Regions from separate parts of the Orrella dioscoreae genome, predicted to be linked through region 2. Evidence: predicted binding sites of a transcription regulator. Region 2 holds the regulator's gene; the other holds the start of a gene.
The links. Region 2 encodes sigma-54, which starts transcription at its own class of promoters, with help from an activator protein. Its sites were predicted from a motif close to TGGCANGNAANCTGCTTT; they were not measured.
Positions count from the first base shown of each region.

Region 1 (7,762 bases), 2.2 Mb from region 2:
GCTGGCCAGATCCGTCAGCGGTGACCCGGGCAGGCTGCCCTCCTGTTCGCCCGGCCCCTGGGCAGGCCGGATCGAGGTGCCGTGCCGGCCCTGCGTGATGGCGATGCCGGCGCTGACCAGCCGCTTGTAGGCGGCGGCCACCGTGTTGCGGTTGACACCCAAGGCCACGGCCAGCTCGCGCACGGGCGGCAGCGCCTGGCCGGGCTCGATGACGCGCGCCTGCACCTGGTCGCGGATGCTGTCGAAGATGCCGGCCGCGGTTTCGCCTTGTATTCTCATTTTGTCCTATGACAATGTACAATCTGACCCAAGCCGATAGTACACCGGCCCCCCTGCCGTTTTCTCCAGGACTTCCATGGCTGGCGACACCCCCTACCCCACCGCCCTGACCGTCGCGGACTTCCAGCGCAATCTTGCGCAGGTGCGCGCGCGCATCCAGGCCGCCTGCGAACGCGTAGGCCGCGATCCCGCCCAGGTGCGCCTGCTGCCCGTCAGCAAGACGGTCGAAGAAGCCCGCATCCGCCTGGCCTATGCCGCCGGTTGCCGCGAACTGGGCGAGAACAAGCCGCAAGAGGCAGACCGCAAGTGGGAGGCCATGGGCGACCTGGCCGATCTGCGCTGGGTCGTGATCGGCCATCTGCAGACCAACAAGGCCAAGCTGGTGGCGCGCTGCGCCAGCGAATTCCAGGCCCTGGACAGCCCGCGCGTGGCCGAGGCGCTGGACCGCAGGCTGCAGGCGCTGGGGCGCGGGCTGGACGTGCTGGTGCAGGTGAACACCTCGGGCGAAGCCAGCAAGTTCGGACTGGCGCCCGAGGAGGTGGCGGGCTTCCTGAAGCAACTGCCCGCGTATTCGTCGCTGCGCGTGCGCGGGCTGATGACGCTGGCCGTGCTGTCGGCCGACGCCGCGCGCGTGCGGCCGTGTTTCGGCCGCCTGCGCACCTTGCGAGAACACCTGCGCCAGACGGCGCCCGCCGGCATCGTCCTCGATGAACTGTCCATGGGCATGTCGGGCGACTTCACGCTCGCCATCGAGGAAGGCGCCACGACCGTGCGCGTGGGCCAGGCCATCTTCGGCGCGCGCGCCCTGCCCGACCATCACTACTGGCCCGAATCCTCTTCCGACCGGGAATCCACGGCATGAAGACCGCCCTGGTGCTGCGCCACCTCCATTTCGAAGACCTGGGCACCTTCGCCCCCGTGCTGCAGGCGCAGGGATACGCCCTGCGCTACATCGATCCGGGCGTGGACGACCTGGCCGGGATCGATGCCTTGCAGCCCGATCTGCTGGTGGTCCTGGGCGGCCCTATCGGTGCCTTCGATGACGACCGATACCCCTTCCTGGCCGCCGACCTGACGCTGGTGCGCCAGCGGCTGGCAGCCCGCCTGCCCATCCTGGGCATCTGCCTGGGCGCGCAACTGATGGCGCGGGCGCTGGGGGCTCGCGTGGCATCGATGGGGGTGAAGGAGATCGGCTATGCGCCGCTGACGCTGACGCCGGAAGGCCGGGCCTCGCCGCTGGCCGCCCTGGCGGGCGTGCCCGTGCTGCACTGGCATGGCGACCGCTACGAGATTCCCGACGGCGCCATCCGCCTCGCATCGACCCCGGTCTGCGACAACCAGGCCTTCGCGCTGGGCGCGCATGCACTGGGCCTGCAATGCCATCTGGAAGCGGATGCCGCGCGGATCGAGCGCTGGCTGGTGGGACATGCCTGCGAACTGGAAGGCGCGGGCATCGATCCGCGCGCCTTGCGCGAGGCGGCGCGCCAGGCCCAGGCCACGCTGCCCGACGCCGCGCGCCGCTGCCTGTCGGCCTGGCTGGCGGCGCTGGAAACGGCCTAGCCGCCCAGCGGACGCCAGAACGTGATGACGGGCCGCCAGGACCAACCGCTGCCCGTCACGCACTGGATGAACGGTCCCTTCAGCTCGCTGTCCCGATAACGGAACGTGTGCTCGGGGCGCACCGTCCAGCCCAATGAGGGATGGTAGTTAAGCCCGATGTCCACCTTGTGCGAGTGTTCCGCGATCGTGACGCCGCGGAACAGCGCAATGCGCGCGCTCAGGCCCGTCACCCCCTTGTCCTTGTCGCGCAGCATCGTGGTTTCGACCACGCGCACCACGTTCCGCGCGTCATCGAATTCCAGCTCCACGCGCTTCACCTTGCTGGCGAACGTCATGCCGCCCGGGCGTGCCCAGCGCGCGTGATCCAGCACCCAGGTCAGCACATAGCGGCCCTTCTCGGTCTGCGAGACCTGCATGGGCACATCGAGTCCATTCACCGCCAGCAGACGCGCCCGCAACTGCGTGGCGTCCAACACCGGCGTGCCCGGTGCTGGCTTGACCGTGCCGGCCCAGGCCGCGCCACGGAACATGAAGATGCCCAGGAAAAAGGCATACCCCAGGATGCCCAGCGCCACCCCGCCGGGATGCTGGTCCAGCGCCCGGGCGACGGGATTCGGGTCGGGGTTGGCCTGGAGAAACGGCAGCGCGGCCACCTGCGTATCCAGCGCCGCGCGGTCCGGCGCGACGACGTGCACCAGCCATCCCTCCACCGGCAGCAACAGGCCCACGCCGCCCTCCCTCAGGCGATAGCGCGTCACGGCCAGGGTCGAGGAATAGGAAGACGTCTCCAGCGAATCGCGCTCGGCATCCGCGGCATCGCGCGCCTCGGCCTGCGACGCATAACGGCGCGCCACGGCCTGCCCCTGCCCCACGTTGCGCGGCGTCAGCCACGCTTCGCCTGGACCTTCATCGACCAGCAGATAGGGACCGGGTCCGGCGGCTCCTACATAGATCGCTGCGCCGATGGGCATCACGATGGCCAGGATCAGGGCGATGAACAACAACAGGAAACGCATCGGCGTGCACGGCGCGCCCGCCGCTCGGGCACGGCACGCCGCAGGGGAGTCTGGGAAGGCGCCAGTGTAGAGGCGCCCTCCGCAGGCGGATGCTACCGCTTGTGTCGCAAGGACATCAGAAGAAACCCAGCGCGTTCGGGCTGTAGCTCACCAGCAGGCACTTGGTCTGCTGGTAGTTCGACAAGGCCATCTTGTGCGTCTCGCGGCCGATGCCCGACTGCTTGTAGCCGCCGAAAGCCGCGTGGGCCGGATAGAGGTGATAGCAGTTGGTCCACACCCGGCCCGCCTGGATGCCGCGTCCCACCCGATAGGCCCGCGCACCATCGCGGCTCCACACCCCCGCGCCCAGGCCATAGAAGGTGTCGTTGGCGATCTCGATGGCCTCGGCTTCGTCCTTGAATTTTGTTACCGCCGCCACCGGCCCGAAGATCTCCTCCTGGAAGATGCGCATGTCGTTCTTGCCAAGCAGCATCGTCGGGCTGATGTAATAGCCCTGGTCCAGGCCCCCTTTCAGCGCATTGCGCGCCCCGCCGGTCAGGCATTGCGCGCCCTCTTGGCGGCCCACGTCGATGTAGGACAGGATCTTGTCCATCTGCGCCTGCGAGACCTGCGCGCCGACCATGGTCTGCTTGTCCAGCGGATTGCCCGTCTTGATCGCGGACACGCGCGCCACCGCCTTCTCGATGAACGCGTCGTAGATCGATTCCTGGATCAGGATGCGCGAGGGGCAGGTGCAGACCTCGCCCTGGTTCAGCGCGAACATCGACAGGCCTTCCAGCGCCTTGTCCAGGAAGGCATCGTCGTGATCCATCACGTCGTCGAAGAAGATGTTCGGGCTCTTGCCGCCCAGCTCCACCGTGGCGGGGATCAGGTTGTCGGCCGCGGCATGCAGGATCTGCTTGCCCACCGGCGTGGAGCCCGTGAAGGCGATCTTGGCGATGCGCTTGCTGGTCGCCAGCGCGTGGCCGGCCTCCTTGCCATAGCCCGTCACCACGTTGACCACGCCCGGCGGCAGCAGGTCGCCGATCAGCTCCATCAACACCATGATGGATGCGGGCGTCTGCTCGGCGGGCTTCAGGACCACCGTGCAGCCGGCGGCCAGCGCCGGCGCCAGCTTCCACGCGGCCATGAGCAGCGGGAAATTCCACGGGATGATCTGCCCGACGACGCCGACGGGCTCGTGGAAGTGATAGGCCACGGTATGCGCATCGATCTCGGAAATGCCGCCCTCCTGCGCGCGGATGCAGCCCGCGAAATAACGGAAGTGGTCGACCGCCAGCGGCAGGTCGGCCGCCGTCGTCTCGCGCAGCGGCTTGCCGTTGTCGATGGATTCGGCCACGGCTAGCAGCGGCAGGTTTTGCTCGATGCGGTCGGCGATGCGCAGCAGCAGGTTGCCGCGCTCGGCGGGCGAGGTCTCGGCCCAGCCCTGGCGCGCCCGGTGCGCGGCGTCCAGGGCCAGCTCGATGTCGGCGGCGTCCGAGCGGGACACCTTGCAGAAGGCCTTGCCGGTGATGGGCGACAGGTTCTCGAAATACTGGCCGCCCTTGGGCGGTACCCACTCGCCGCCGATGTAGTTCTGGTATTGCTCCTTGAAGGGGTACTCGACGTCCAGGCCAAGTTTCTTCAGATCCGACAAATCCATGGCTGTCTCCTTGATGTGGGTGTGCCCCGCGCCATCACGGGGATACCCACACCCATGCAAGAACCGTTCCATCCCGCCGTGCGCGCCTGATGCATAATGGCCCGACAAGAATTGCCGCCCGCATGAACGCCCCACTGTCGCGTTTTGCGACACCCAGGCGTCGCCGGCCGCGACAGCCCGTGGCATGTCGCGACACGCAAGGAGACAGATCATGGATGGCTTGCCATTGCCTGGAACGCGGCACGCGCTTGCGGCCGCCACCCCGCCCGCCCTCATCCGGCGTTCCTGGGCGCGCTGCGCGCAATGGGCGGACGACCTGCCCGACGACCCGGTGGCCCTGGGCCGCGGCGACCTCGATGCCCGCCACGAGCAGCACGCCAGCATGCTGCGCGCCGCCCAGCCCGAGATCGACACGCTGGCCAGCCTCGTCGCCAGCGCCTCCAGCCTGGTGTTGCTGGCCGATGCCAGCGGCGTCATCCTGCAGGCCACGGGCAATACCGACTTCCTGCGCCGCGCCGACCGCGTGGCGCTGCGGCCCGGCGTCAGCTGGGCCGAAAACCACCGGGGCACCAATGCCATCGGCACGGCGCTGGCGGAAGCCGCGCCGCTGTGCGTGCATGGCGCCGAGCACTTCTTGCCGCGCAACCAGATACTGAGCTGCCATGCCGCGCCCATCCGCTCGCCGCGTGGCGACATCCTGGGCGTGCTGGACATCTCCGGCGACGCGCAGCGGCTGCATGCCTATGCGCTGGGCCTGGCAACGCTGTGCGCGCGGCAGGTCGCGAATCGCCTCATGCTGCACGCCGGCCCGCGTTGCCAGCAATTGGTCTTCCACCACCAGGCCGGCATGCTGGAAACCGCCGACCGGGGCCTGCTGCTGATCGAGGATGGCCGTGTCGTGGGCGCGAACGACGCGGCGCTGGCGCTGCTGCGGACCGACTGGCGCCGTTTGCTGGACCAGCCCGTCGAGCGCTGGCTGCCCGCCTGGCGCACCCTGCCCGCCTCGCCCGCCCCCTTGCGGGGCCATGACGGCCAGGCCTTGTTTGCGCTGCTGCGCCAGCCTGCCGGCACGCCGGTCTGGACCCGCGCCCAAGCGGACACGCCCGCCTCGCCCAAGCCACCTGGCCCTGCCACGCCTGCCCCTGCCCAGCCGACGCGCGCACCGGTAGTGCGCACCGACCTGCTGCCACCGCTGGACCCGGCGCTGGAGACACGCTTCACGCGCAGCCGCCGTGCGCTGGATGCCGGCCTGGCCGTGCTGCTGCAAGGGGAAACCGGCGCGGGCAAGGAGGTATATGCCCGCCATCTGCACCAGGCCAGCCGCTGGCATGCGGGCCCGCTCGTGGCAGTGAATTGCGGTGCGCTGCCCGATACCCTGATCGAGGCGGAACTGTTCGGCTATGAGGCCGGCGCCTACACCGGCGCCCGCCGCCAGGGTGCGCGCGGCCGGCTGCGGGAAGCGGACGGCGGCATCCTGTTCCTGGACGAGATCGGCGACATGCCGCTGACGCTGCAGACGCGGCTGCTGCGCGTCCTGCAGGAACGCACGGTCCAGCCGCTGGGCGCGGGCCGCGCCGTGCCCGTGGAATTCGGGCTGGTCAGCGCCAGCAACCGCGACCTGGCGGCGATGGTGGAAACAGGCGCGTTTCGCGCGGACCTGTATTACCGGCTGCAGGACTGCCGCGTCGACCTGCCTCCCTTGCGTTCGCGTGCAGACCTGCGCGCCCATGTGTGCACGACCCTGCGCGCCTGCGCCGCGCCCGCTGCGCCGCCCACCCTGGACGACGGCGCCCTGGCGCAACTGGCTCGCTATCCGTGGCCGGGTAATTACCGGCAATTGCAGGCGGTGCTGCGCGGCCTGGCGCTCTTCCATCCGCCGGGCAGCCTGATCCGGGTCGGCGACCTGCCCGAGGAGATACAGGCATGCCGGCCAGCCACCGCCCATCATGCCCAGGACGCTTCGTCCTCCTCCCAGGCCGCCCCGGCGCCAGACATCGCCGCGCACGCCACCTTGCGCAGCCAGCAAAGCCAGCAGATCAGCGAGGCCCTGGCGCGCCACGGCGGCAACATCAGCCGCGCGGCGCGCGACCTGGGCATCCACCGCAGCACCCTGCACCGTCACCTGGCTCGCCCCGGCATGCCTGGGCCGATCCATCGATAGCGGAACTTTCCGCGCGCCGAGGCGTCGATTCCGCCAGTTCCCTTCGACAAGGAGTCTTGTTATGAACCTGATCACGTCACGCCGCGCCGGCGCCGCCCTGCTTGCCGCGTGCCTCGCCGCCGCCGGCGCCGCCCAGGCTCACCACGGCTGGTCCTGGGCCGATGGCGAACAGACCACGCTCGAAGGTACCGTCGAGCAGGTCTCGATGGCCCCGCCTCATCCCTCGCTGCGCGTGAAGGCCGATGACGGCGTCGTCTGGCAGGTGGACCTGGGCAATCCGGGCCAGACCGAGCGCTCCGGCTTCACCGCGAAGACCACCAAGCCCGGCGATCCCATCACCGTGCTGGGCAACCGCAACAAGGACAGCAGCAAGCCGCACATCAAGGCCGTCCGCATCACCATCGACGGCAAGCACTACGACATGTACCCCGAGCGCATCAAGCACTGACGAGGACGGACTTCCCCATGGCGTTCGTAGACTGGCTGAGCGCCTGGCCCGGCGCCGCCTGGCTGCAGGGCTCGGCCACGGCCTATATCTTCGTCAACGCCGCGCACATCCTGGCCGTGGGCCTGATCCTGGGCGCGGTGCTGCCGCTGGACCTGCGCCTGGCTGGCGGCCTGCGCAGCGTGCCGCTCACCGTCGCCGGACCGCTGCTCTCGCGCATCGGCGCCACCGGCGTGGCGCTGGCCTTGCTCACCGGGCTGTGGCTCTTCACCGTCAACGCCGCCACCTATCTCGACAACGCCGCCTTCCTCTACAAGCTTGGGCTGCTGGGCCTGGCGCTGGCGAACGTGGCCTGGCAGCACCTGTCGCCCGCCCTGCGCCGCGCCTACGCGGGGCAGGCCGTCAGCCCGGGCGTGAAGCTGCGCGCGCTGCTTTCCGTGTTCCTGTGGCTGGCCGTCCTGGTGGCGGGCCGCTGGATCGGATTCCTCTAGCGTTTCCCACCCGCTGTTTCCAACCCGCTGTCCGAGGCGCGCTCGACCGCCTCGACGCATCACGCGAGCGGTACACTCGCTGGCAGGCGCGCCGCGCGGGCATCAAGCCCACGACAATCACAAGCCCGCGGCGCCGGGAGACAGCCACACGATGCAAGCCACCCCCAC
Region 1 is NZ_LT907988.1:2,855,616-2,863,377, forward strand. It holds gene ptsJ (MocR-like B6 salvage transcription factor PtsJ) at 1-279, opposite strand, end outside; gene ODI_RS13310 (YggS family pyridoxal phosphate-dependent enzyme) at 356-1,141, shown strand; gene ODI_RS13315 (glutamine amidotransferase) at 1,138-1,839, shown strand; gene ODI_RS13320 (hypothetical protein) at 1,836-2,855, opposite strand; gene exaC (acetaldehyde dehydrogenase ExaC) at 2,971-4,497, opposite strand; gene ODI_RS13330 (sigma-54-dependent Fis family transcriptional regulator) at 4,709-6,658, shown strand; gene ODI_RS13335 (DUF6152 family protein) at 6,720-7,106, shown strand; gene ODI_RS13340 (DUF2214 domain-containing protein) at 7,124-7,594, shown strand; gene ODI_RS13345 (DMT family transporter) at 7,746-7,762, shown strand, end outside.
Region 1: a site for sigma-54 is predicted at 4,551-4,568, ahead of exaC (acetaldehyde dehydrogenase ExaC). Genes of this name have one in related genera too.

Region 2 (7,762 bases):
TACCACTGGGGCGGCTACCAGGACCAGGTCTATGCCCATTTCAAGGGCACGGACGGCGACCCCGTCGCCCAGATCGGCGCCATGGAAAAGCAGATCGAGGAAGCCCGCGCGGCCGACATGACGCTGCCGCCCGGTTTCCACGCGCACCTCGGCATGCTGTACGCCCAGGTGGGCCGCGACGACGCGGTGCTCCCGCAATTCCAGACCGAGAAAACCCTGTTCCCGGAATCGGCCGTCTTCATGGACGTCCTGATGAAGCAACCCAAGGAGAAAGCGCAATGATCCGGCGTTCCTTCGCGCGCCTGCTCGGCGCCCTGTCCGTGGTCCTGGTCGTGGCCGGCTGCGCCAAGCCCACGCCCTATGACTACTCGGCCTTCCGGGAAAGCCGCCCGCGCTCCATCCTCGTGCTGCCGCCGCTCAACAGCTCGCCGGAAGTCGCGGCCAGCTACGGCGTCCTGTCGCGCAGCACCCTGCCGCTGGCGGAATCGGGCTACTACGTCCTGCCCGTCACGCTGGTCGACGAGACCTTCAAGCAGAACGGCCTGGCGCACCCGGCCGAGATGCACGAAGCGCCGCCCGCCAAGCTGCGCGAGATCTTCGGCGCCGATGCCGCGCTGTACATGGAGGTCACCGAATACGGCGCGTCCTACAAGATCGTCCAGGCGGACATCGACGTGGCGCTCAAGGCCAAGCTGGTGGACCTGCGCAGCGGCGCGCTGCTGTGGGAAGGCAAGGCCCGCGCCTCGACCGCCGAGCAGCAGAACCAGGGCGGCGGCCTGATCGGCATGCTGATCAGCGCGGTGGTGAACCAGATCATCAACTCGGCCAGCGACGAGCGCACCCTGATGATCGCGACTTACGCCAACAACCGCCTGCTGGCCGCGTCCCCCCAGACCAACGGCATCCTGTACGGGCCCTACTCCCCGCGCTACGGCACGGACTGAAGCCTGTAAAAGCGGGGGCCAGGCGGCCGGCCCGGCAGGGCCGGCCGTCGGGGTTAAAATCCCCGCACAATGAGCATCCCCCACGAAGTCGCCCGGCGACGCACGTTCGCCATCATCTCCCACCCCGACGCGGGCAAGACCACCCTGACCGAGAAGCTCCTGCTGTTCGCAGGCGCCATCCAGATCGCGGGCAGCGTCAAGGCGCGCAAGGCCTCCCGTCACGCCTCGTCCGACTGGATGGAGATCGAAAAGCAGCGCGGCATCTCCGTGGCCTCCTCGGTCATGCAGATGGAATACCGCGACTGCGTGATCAACCTGCTCGACACCCCGGGCCACCAGGACTTCTCCGAAGACACCTACCGCGTGCTGACGGCGGTGGATGCGGCCCTCATGGTCATCGACGCCGCCAACGGCGTGGAGCCGCAGACCATCCGCCTGTTGCAGGTGTGCCGCGCACGCAACACGCCCATCATCACCTTCATCAACAAGCTGGACCGCGAAGTGCGCGAGCCGCTGGAGCTGCTCTCCGAGATCGAAGGCCACCTGGGCATGGATGCCGTCCCCTTTTCGTGGCCGGTGGGCATGGGCCGCAACTTCGGCGGCGTCTTCGACATCCGGCGCGACCGCATGCGCGTCTTCCGCGCAGGCCAGGAACGCCGCAACGATGACAGCGACATCATCGAAGGACTGGCCAACCCCGTCATCGCCGAGCGTTATGGCGACGACTTCAAGAAGGCCTCCGACGAGATCGAGCTGATCCAGGCTGCCGCGCCCGCCTTCGACGCGCAAGCGTTCCTGGCCGGCCGCCAGACCCCGGTGTTCTTCGGCTCGGCCATCAACAACTTCGGCGTGCAGGAAGTGCTGGACGCGCTGGTGGACCTGGCGCCCGCGCCCGGCCCGCGCGCCGCGCTGGAGCGCGAAGTGCGCCCGGAAGAGCCGCGCTTCTCCGGCGTCGTCTTCAAGGTCCAGGCCAACATGGATCCCGCCCACCGCGACCGGGTGGCCTTCGTGCGCGTGGCCGGCGGCCGCTTCGAACGCGGCATGCGCCTGAAGGTCAGCCGCACCGGCAAGGAAATCCGTCCGAACAACGTGGTGTCCTTCCTGTCGCAGCGCCGCGACCTGCTGGACGAGGCCTATGCCGGCGACATCATCGGCATCCCCAACCACGGCGTGCTGCAACTGGGCGACGTGCTGACCGAAGGCGAGGCCCTGCGCTTCACCGGCCTGCCCTTCTTCGCCCCGGAACTGTTCCAGCAAGTGGAAGTGAAGGACCCGCTGCGCACCAAGCAGTTGCGCACCGGCCTCACCCAGTTGGGCGAGGAAGGCGCGATCCAGGTGTTCAAGCCGGTTGCCCACGGCGGCCAGCTGTTGTTGGGCGCCGTCGGCCAACTGCAGTTCGAAGTGGTGGCCCACCGGCTGAAAACCGAGTACAACGCCGACGCGCGCCTGCTGCCCTCGCGCTATACGATGGCGCGCTGGCTGACCGCCGACGACCCCAAGGCGCTGCGCAAGTTCATGGATGCGAACGCTGCCCATATCGCCTATGATGTGGTGGAGGCACCCGCCTTCCTGGCCACTTCCTCGGCCCAATTGCGCGTGGCCGAAGACCTCTATCCCGACGTGCGTTTCCACGCCATGCGCGAGCACGGCGGCCACGTCTTCGGCGAGAAGGCCTGAGTGCCGGCGCGCTGGCATCGGCACTCACGCCGCAGCACGGTAATCCACGCAACGAAGATAGATTCATGTCCTGGCGTCTCCTGATCCTCATCCTCTTGCTGGCCGCAGGCGGCGCCGCCCTGGGCGGCATGCAGCTGGGCGAGTACCTGGTCGCGCGCGCGCCCGTCGCCGCGCCGGCCCCCGGCGAGGACGACAACGATCCCGACCGCGTGGTGCTGGACGCCAACGGCAAGCCCTATACCGCCCAACCGCCCCAGCCGCGCGTGGATGGCACCCTGGGCGTGCCGGACCAGCCCGCCGACACCAAGTGGGAAGTGCCCACGGTGTCGCTGTTCGACACCACCACCAATCCCGACGTCCTGATCTCGCGCAATCGCCTGAACGCCAATGAAGTGCGTGAGCTGGCCTCGGCCTCCAGGGGCTTGCCCGCCGGCCCGCAGGATGTCGTCACCATCGACGTCGCACGCCCTGGCGAAGGCAGCCATGCGCCGCTGATGTCCGGCCAGCAGCCCGCGCAGCCTTTCGTCGTCTCGCAGGCCAACCAGGCTGCGCCGGACAATCCCCAGCAGGCCGCCACGGCCGCAGGCTGGGAAGGCGAATTCCGCCGGGCCATGGACCAGTGCGCCAACACGGGCTTCTTTGAACGCCCCACCTGTGCCTGGAACGCCCGCAACAAGTACTGCGCCCCCAACAACGCCTGGGGCAAGGTCGACGGCTGCCCGCGCCGCTCGTTCTGAGCGCATTGCGGCACCGGGCGGCGCTGCCCCGTCACCCCCATGAAAAACGGCCCCTTCCGGGGCCGTTTTCTCGTTCGCGCAAGCGCTTGGCGGCGCGCGCTTACTCGCTCTCGGTTTCCATCTGGCTTTGCAGGTAGTTCTGCAGGCCGACCTGCTCGACCAGGCCGAGCTGGGTCTCGAGGTAATCGATGTGCTCTTCGGTGTCGTCCAGGATGTCCTGCAGCAGGTCGCGCGACACGTAGTCACGCACCGACTCACAGTGGGCGATGCCATCCTTGACGGTCTGCTGGGCAGCGGTTTCCAGCTTCAGGTCACAGGAGAGCAGCTCGGGCACGTTTTCGCCGATCATCAGCTTGTGCAGGTCCTGCAGGTTGGGCAGGCCGTCCAGCATGAAAATGCGCTCGATCAGGCGGTCGGCGTGCTTCATTTCGCCGATGGACTCCTCGTACTCATGCTTGCCCAGGCGCTTGAATCCCCAGTGGTTCAGCATGCGGGCATGCAGGAAATACTGGTTGATGGCCGTCAGCTCGTTGGTGAGCTGCTTGTTGAGGTACTGGATGACGGTTTTATCGCCTTTCATGACGGACTCCTGATTTCTGGGTGCGAGGCCGGGAGGGCCTGTCCTGGCGGCCGGCGCAACGGCGCCGATGCCGGACAACGGACGCAGACTAACACCGGCTCCGAAGCACTGACTACCCTTGGCGCGAAAGTCGTGAAAGGGCGTGCTAGCGCAATCAGGAACCGTCGAGCGAATGAAAATAAGAACGTTTGCGCCACGCAGCGACACCGCCCACACGGTTTCATGCGGGCCATAAGCTGGCCTGAAGCCGGAAAATCAAGCGGAATGCGCAAGAAAACGCCGAAAACTCGGGCGTTGCGGAGGGAAATACGAGGGAGAACAGCGGAAAATGGGATTGTTGCGATGCCGCAACAATCAACAGGCCTGGCTGGAATCAGGCCGCGCGGGCGATCTTGACGACGGGGTAGCCGTTGGCGGCCAAGGTGCCGGGCTGGGCGACAGCGGTGACCGGCGGCTGCATCTCGCAGTGGCCCCGGTTGGCGCAGGCGGTGCCGCCAGGCAGGTATTCGCTGGCCGTGTCGGCGCAGCAGCCACAGCAGGTGGCCACGCCAAGGTCGAACTGGAGATCAGCAAGCGACGATGCCCCAGCGGCCACGCTGGCGTGGACCTGGCTTTCGGTCACTGCGTTGCAGACACAAACGTACATGAGAATAATTATCGAAAATATCTAGACGAAAAGCAAGCGCGTGCGCAACGGCCGTGGCGGGCACGCCGCAGTGCTGGATTCCAGTCAAAAGGGGGACGCGCTGAAAGCGCGGATCAGGCGGAAATCAGGTGCGCAGCGAGGCCTGTGCCTTGCGCACGGATGCCGGGGCGATGCGCAGCGCTTCACGGTATTTGGCGACCGTTCGGCGTGCGATGACGATGCCGCGATCGGCCAGCATCTGCATGATCTGGTTGTCCGACAGCGGCTTGCCCGCGGACTCTTCCGCCACCATCTGGCGGATCTGCGCCTGCACGGCGGTGGCGGACGCCGAGCCGCCCGCTTCCGTGGCCACCCCCGCGCCGAAGAAGCGCTTGAGCTCCATGGTGCCGAAGGGTGTCAGCATGAACTTCTGGGTGGTCGCGCGCGAGATCGTGGACTCGTGCAAGCCGAGCTCGCCCGCGATGTCCTTCAGGATCAGCGGCTGCATGGCGCCGGCGCCGTGCGAGAAGAATTCGGACTGGCGGTCGACGATGGCCTGCGACACCCGCAGGATGGTGTCGAAGCGCTGTTCGACGTTGCGCACCATCCAGCGCGCCTGCTGCAACTGCGATTGCAAGGCGGAATGATCGCCGCTGCGGTTGCTGGCCAGGACCTGGGCATAGACCGAGTTGATGCGCAGGCGCGGCATGACGGCGGTGTTCAGCACGGCCTGCCAACCTTTGCGCGTCTTGTGCACGATGACGTCGGGCACGGCGTAATCGGCCGCGGGCACGGTCCACGCGCGGCCCGGACGCGGATCCAGGCGCAGGATGAGCGAATGGGCCGCGCGCAGGGCCTCGTCGCCACAGTGCAGCGCCTCGCGCAGCTTGGCCGCGCTGCCACCGGCCAGCAGCTGAAGATGCTCGGCACAGAGCTTGCGGGCCAGCGCCAGCACCTGCGGATCGGCAGCCTCGGGGAAGCGCTCCGGGTCGGGGTGGCGCAATTGCAGCACCAGGCAGTCGGCCACGTCGAAGGCCCCCACCCCCGAGGGATCGAAGGAGCGCAGCAGCGTGAGCGCGGCGTGCAACTCATCTTCGTCGCACTCCAGTTCGGCGGGCAGCCAGCCCAGGATCTCTTCCAGCGAAGAGGCCAGGAAGCCGTTCTCGTCCAGTTCGTCGATGAGCAGCTCGACCAGCGCCGCATCACGGTCGCTGACGCGGGTCAGCGACAGCTGGCCGAGCAGGTGCTCGCGCAGCGTCTCGGCGCGCACCGCCTCGGGAAAGGCGCGGTCGTCGTCATCGTTCTGGCTGGAACCGCTGCCGCGCATGCCGTCTTCCAGCGATACCGTGGCGGACTCGTAATCCGCGCCGCTGTCACCCGCGTCGCCCTCGGCGGGGGCATCGCCTTCGGAATCGCCGCCCGGCTCGCCTTCGCGCTCGAGCATGGGGTTTTCAGTGAGCGCCTGCGCGATCTCCATTTCGAGCTCGAGCGCCGACAGCTGCAGCATCCGGATGGATTGCTGCAGTTGCGGTGTCAGCGTGAGGTGCTGACTGTGTCGCAGTTCTAAGGAATGGCGCGTCATGAGACAATATTTTGCATGAACTCTGCAGATCGCTCCCAAGAAGACGCCCGACTCCTCAGCCGCACCTTGCTGGGCTTGGCGACGCCGCGTCTCATCCGGCGCGCCATAGTAATCGTCATCGCGGCGCTTGTGTGGCTGTTCATCTGCTCCCGCATCCTGGGTTTCGGCGCCGGCATGCGTTATACGGCGCTGGCGCCGCTGGGCCAGCAGACCGTCGACCTGCTGATCCGCATCAATCCTTATTTGTGGTGGGTCGTCGTGGTGCTGTTCACGCTGGCCGTCTTCTTCGGGGTGCGCGGCTGGTACGAACGCAGCATTGCCGCTGGCCGCGCCCAGCCCGTCGACCTGCCCACCCTGCGCGACTTGGCCCACGGCCTGTCGGACGACGGCCGGATGGTGCTGGGCTGGGCCTGGCGAGACCGTGAGGACCCCATCACCGTGGGCGACCTGCTACTGGCGCGCGACGAAATGCGTCATGGCCGCGCCAGCAAGATCTACCTGGCACGCGAACAGGCCGAGGCATTGCGCCTGCCGCCCCTGGAAACGGCCCCTGCCGCACCCGGGGTCTCCGCGCCTGCCCCCGCCGTGCGCAAGGCAGGCGCCCCCGCTGCGCCGGCCGAGCCGCCCCTGGGCGACCTGGCGCCGCGCTCGCGCAGTCAGGATGTCTTTGCCCCCCGTCCCGCCGCGCCCGCGCCCAAGGCGGAACCGGCACCGGCGCCCACCCCCGCGTCTTCGCCAGCGAAGGCCGAGCCCGTCATCGGGACCACGCCCGCCGAACCCACGCTGCGCGCCGAGCCGCGCGTACAGCCCGAAGCGCCTCGCGCCACGACGCAGCGCACCGAACCCCGCCTGGGCGACATCGGCCCGAAACGCTGAAAAAAGGGAGCGCCGCGCACATGGCAATTTGCCAGCGCGGCGCAAATGTGTTCGACTATCGCCTTATGGCCGATCTTCAGACCTCCTCTCTGAACACCGCTGCCGGGCGCTCCAGCCTGGCCGTCGGCCTTGTCGCGTCCTCCTCCCTGGCCCTAGCGCTAGCACTAGCGATCGGTTGCCGAGCCTAGCGCTCCGTGGCAGTTCGGCAGCCTGTCGCCACACGGTTTTTTCCTGTCCAGAATTCTCGCCTGGCCCAAGCCAGGGCACGCCGCCTACACTGGCGGCGCGAAATCATACGGACGGCCGTGACCCCAACCGACCCGGCCGCCCCACTGTTCACAGAGGTGCATGATGCTTGCCAACCCCATCCAGAAGTACAAACCCTTCGTTCCGTTTGATCGCGACTTCTCCGAGCGCACCTGGCCCAGCCGCCGGATCACGACGCCGCCGATCTGGATGAGCACGGACCTGCGCGACGGCAACCAATCCTTGATCGAACCGATGAGCGTCGAGCGCAAGCTGCGCTTCTTCGACCAGCTGCTGAAGATCGGCTTCAAGGAAATCGAGGTGGGTTTCCCCTCGGCCTCGCAGACCGACTTCGATTTCGTGCGCCGCCTGATCGACGAAAACCGCATCCCCGAGGACGTCACCATCATCGTGCTGACGCAGGCGCGCGAAGACCTGATCTCCCGCACGGTCGAGGCCGCCGCCGGCGCCAGGCAGGCCATCATCCACCTGTAC
Region 2 is NZ_LT907988.1:243,699-251,460, reverse strand. It holds gene ODI_RS01210 (DUF4810 domain-containing protein) at 1-282, shown strand, start outside; gene ODI_RS01205 (DUF799 domain-containing protein) at 279-944, shown strand; gene ODI_RS01200 (peptide chain release factor 3) at 1,014-2,621, shown strand; gene ODI_RS01195 (hypothetical protein) at 2,687-3,358, shown strand; gene bfr (bacterioferritin) at 3,459-3,938, opposite strand; gene ODI_RS01185 ((2Fe-2S)-binding protein) at 4,312-4,584, opposite strand; gene rpoN (RNA polymerase factor sigma-54) at 4,709-6,145, opposite strand; gene ODI_RS01175 (hypothetical protein) at 6,161-7,021, shown strand; gene leuA (2-isopropylmalate synthase) at 7,370-7,762, shown strand, end outside.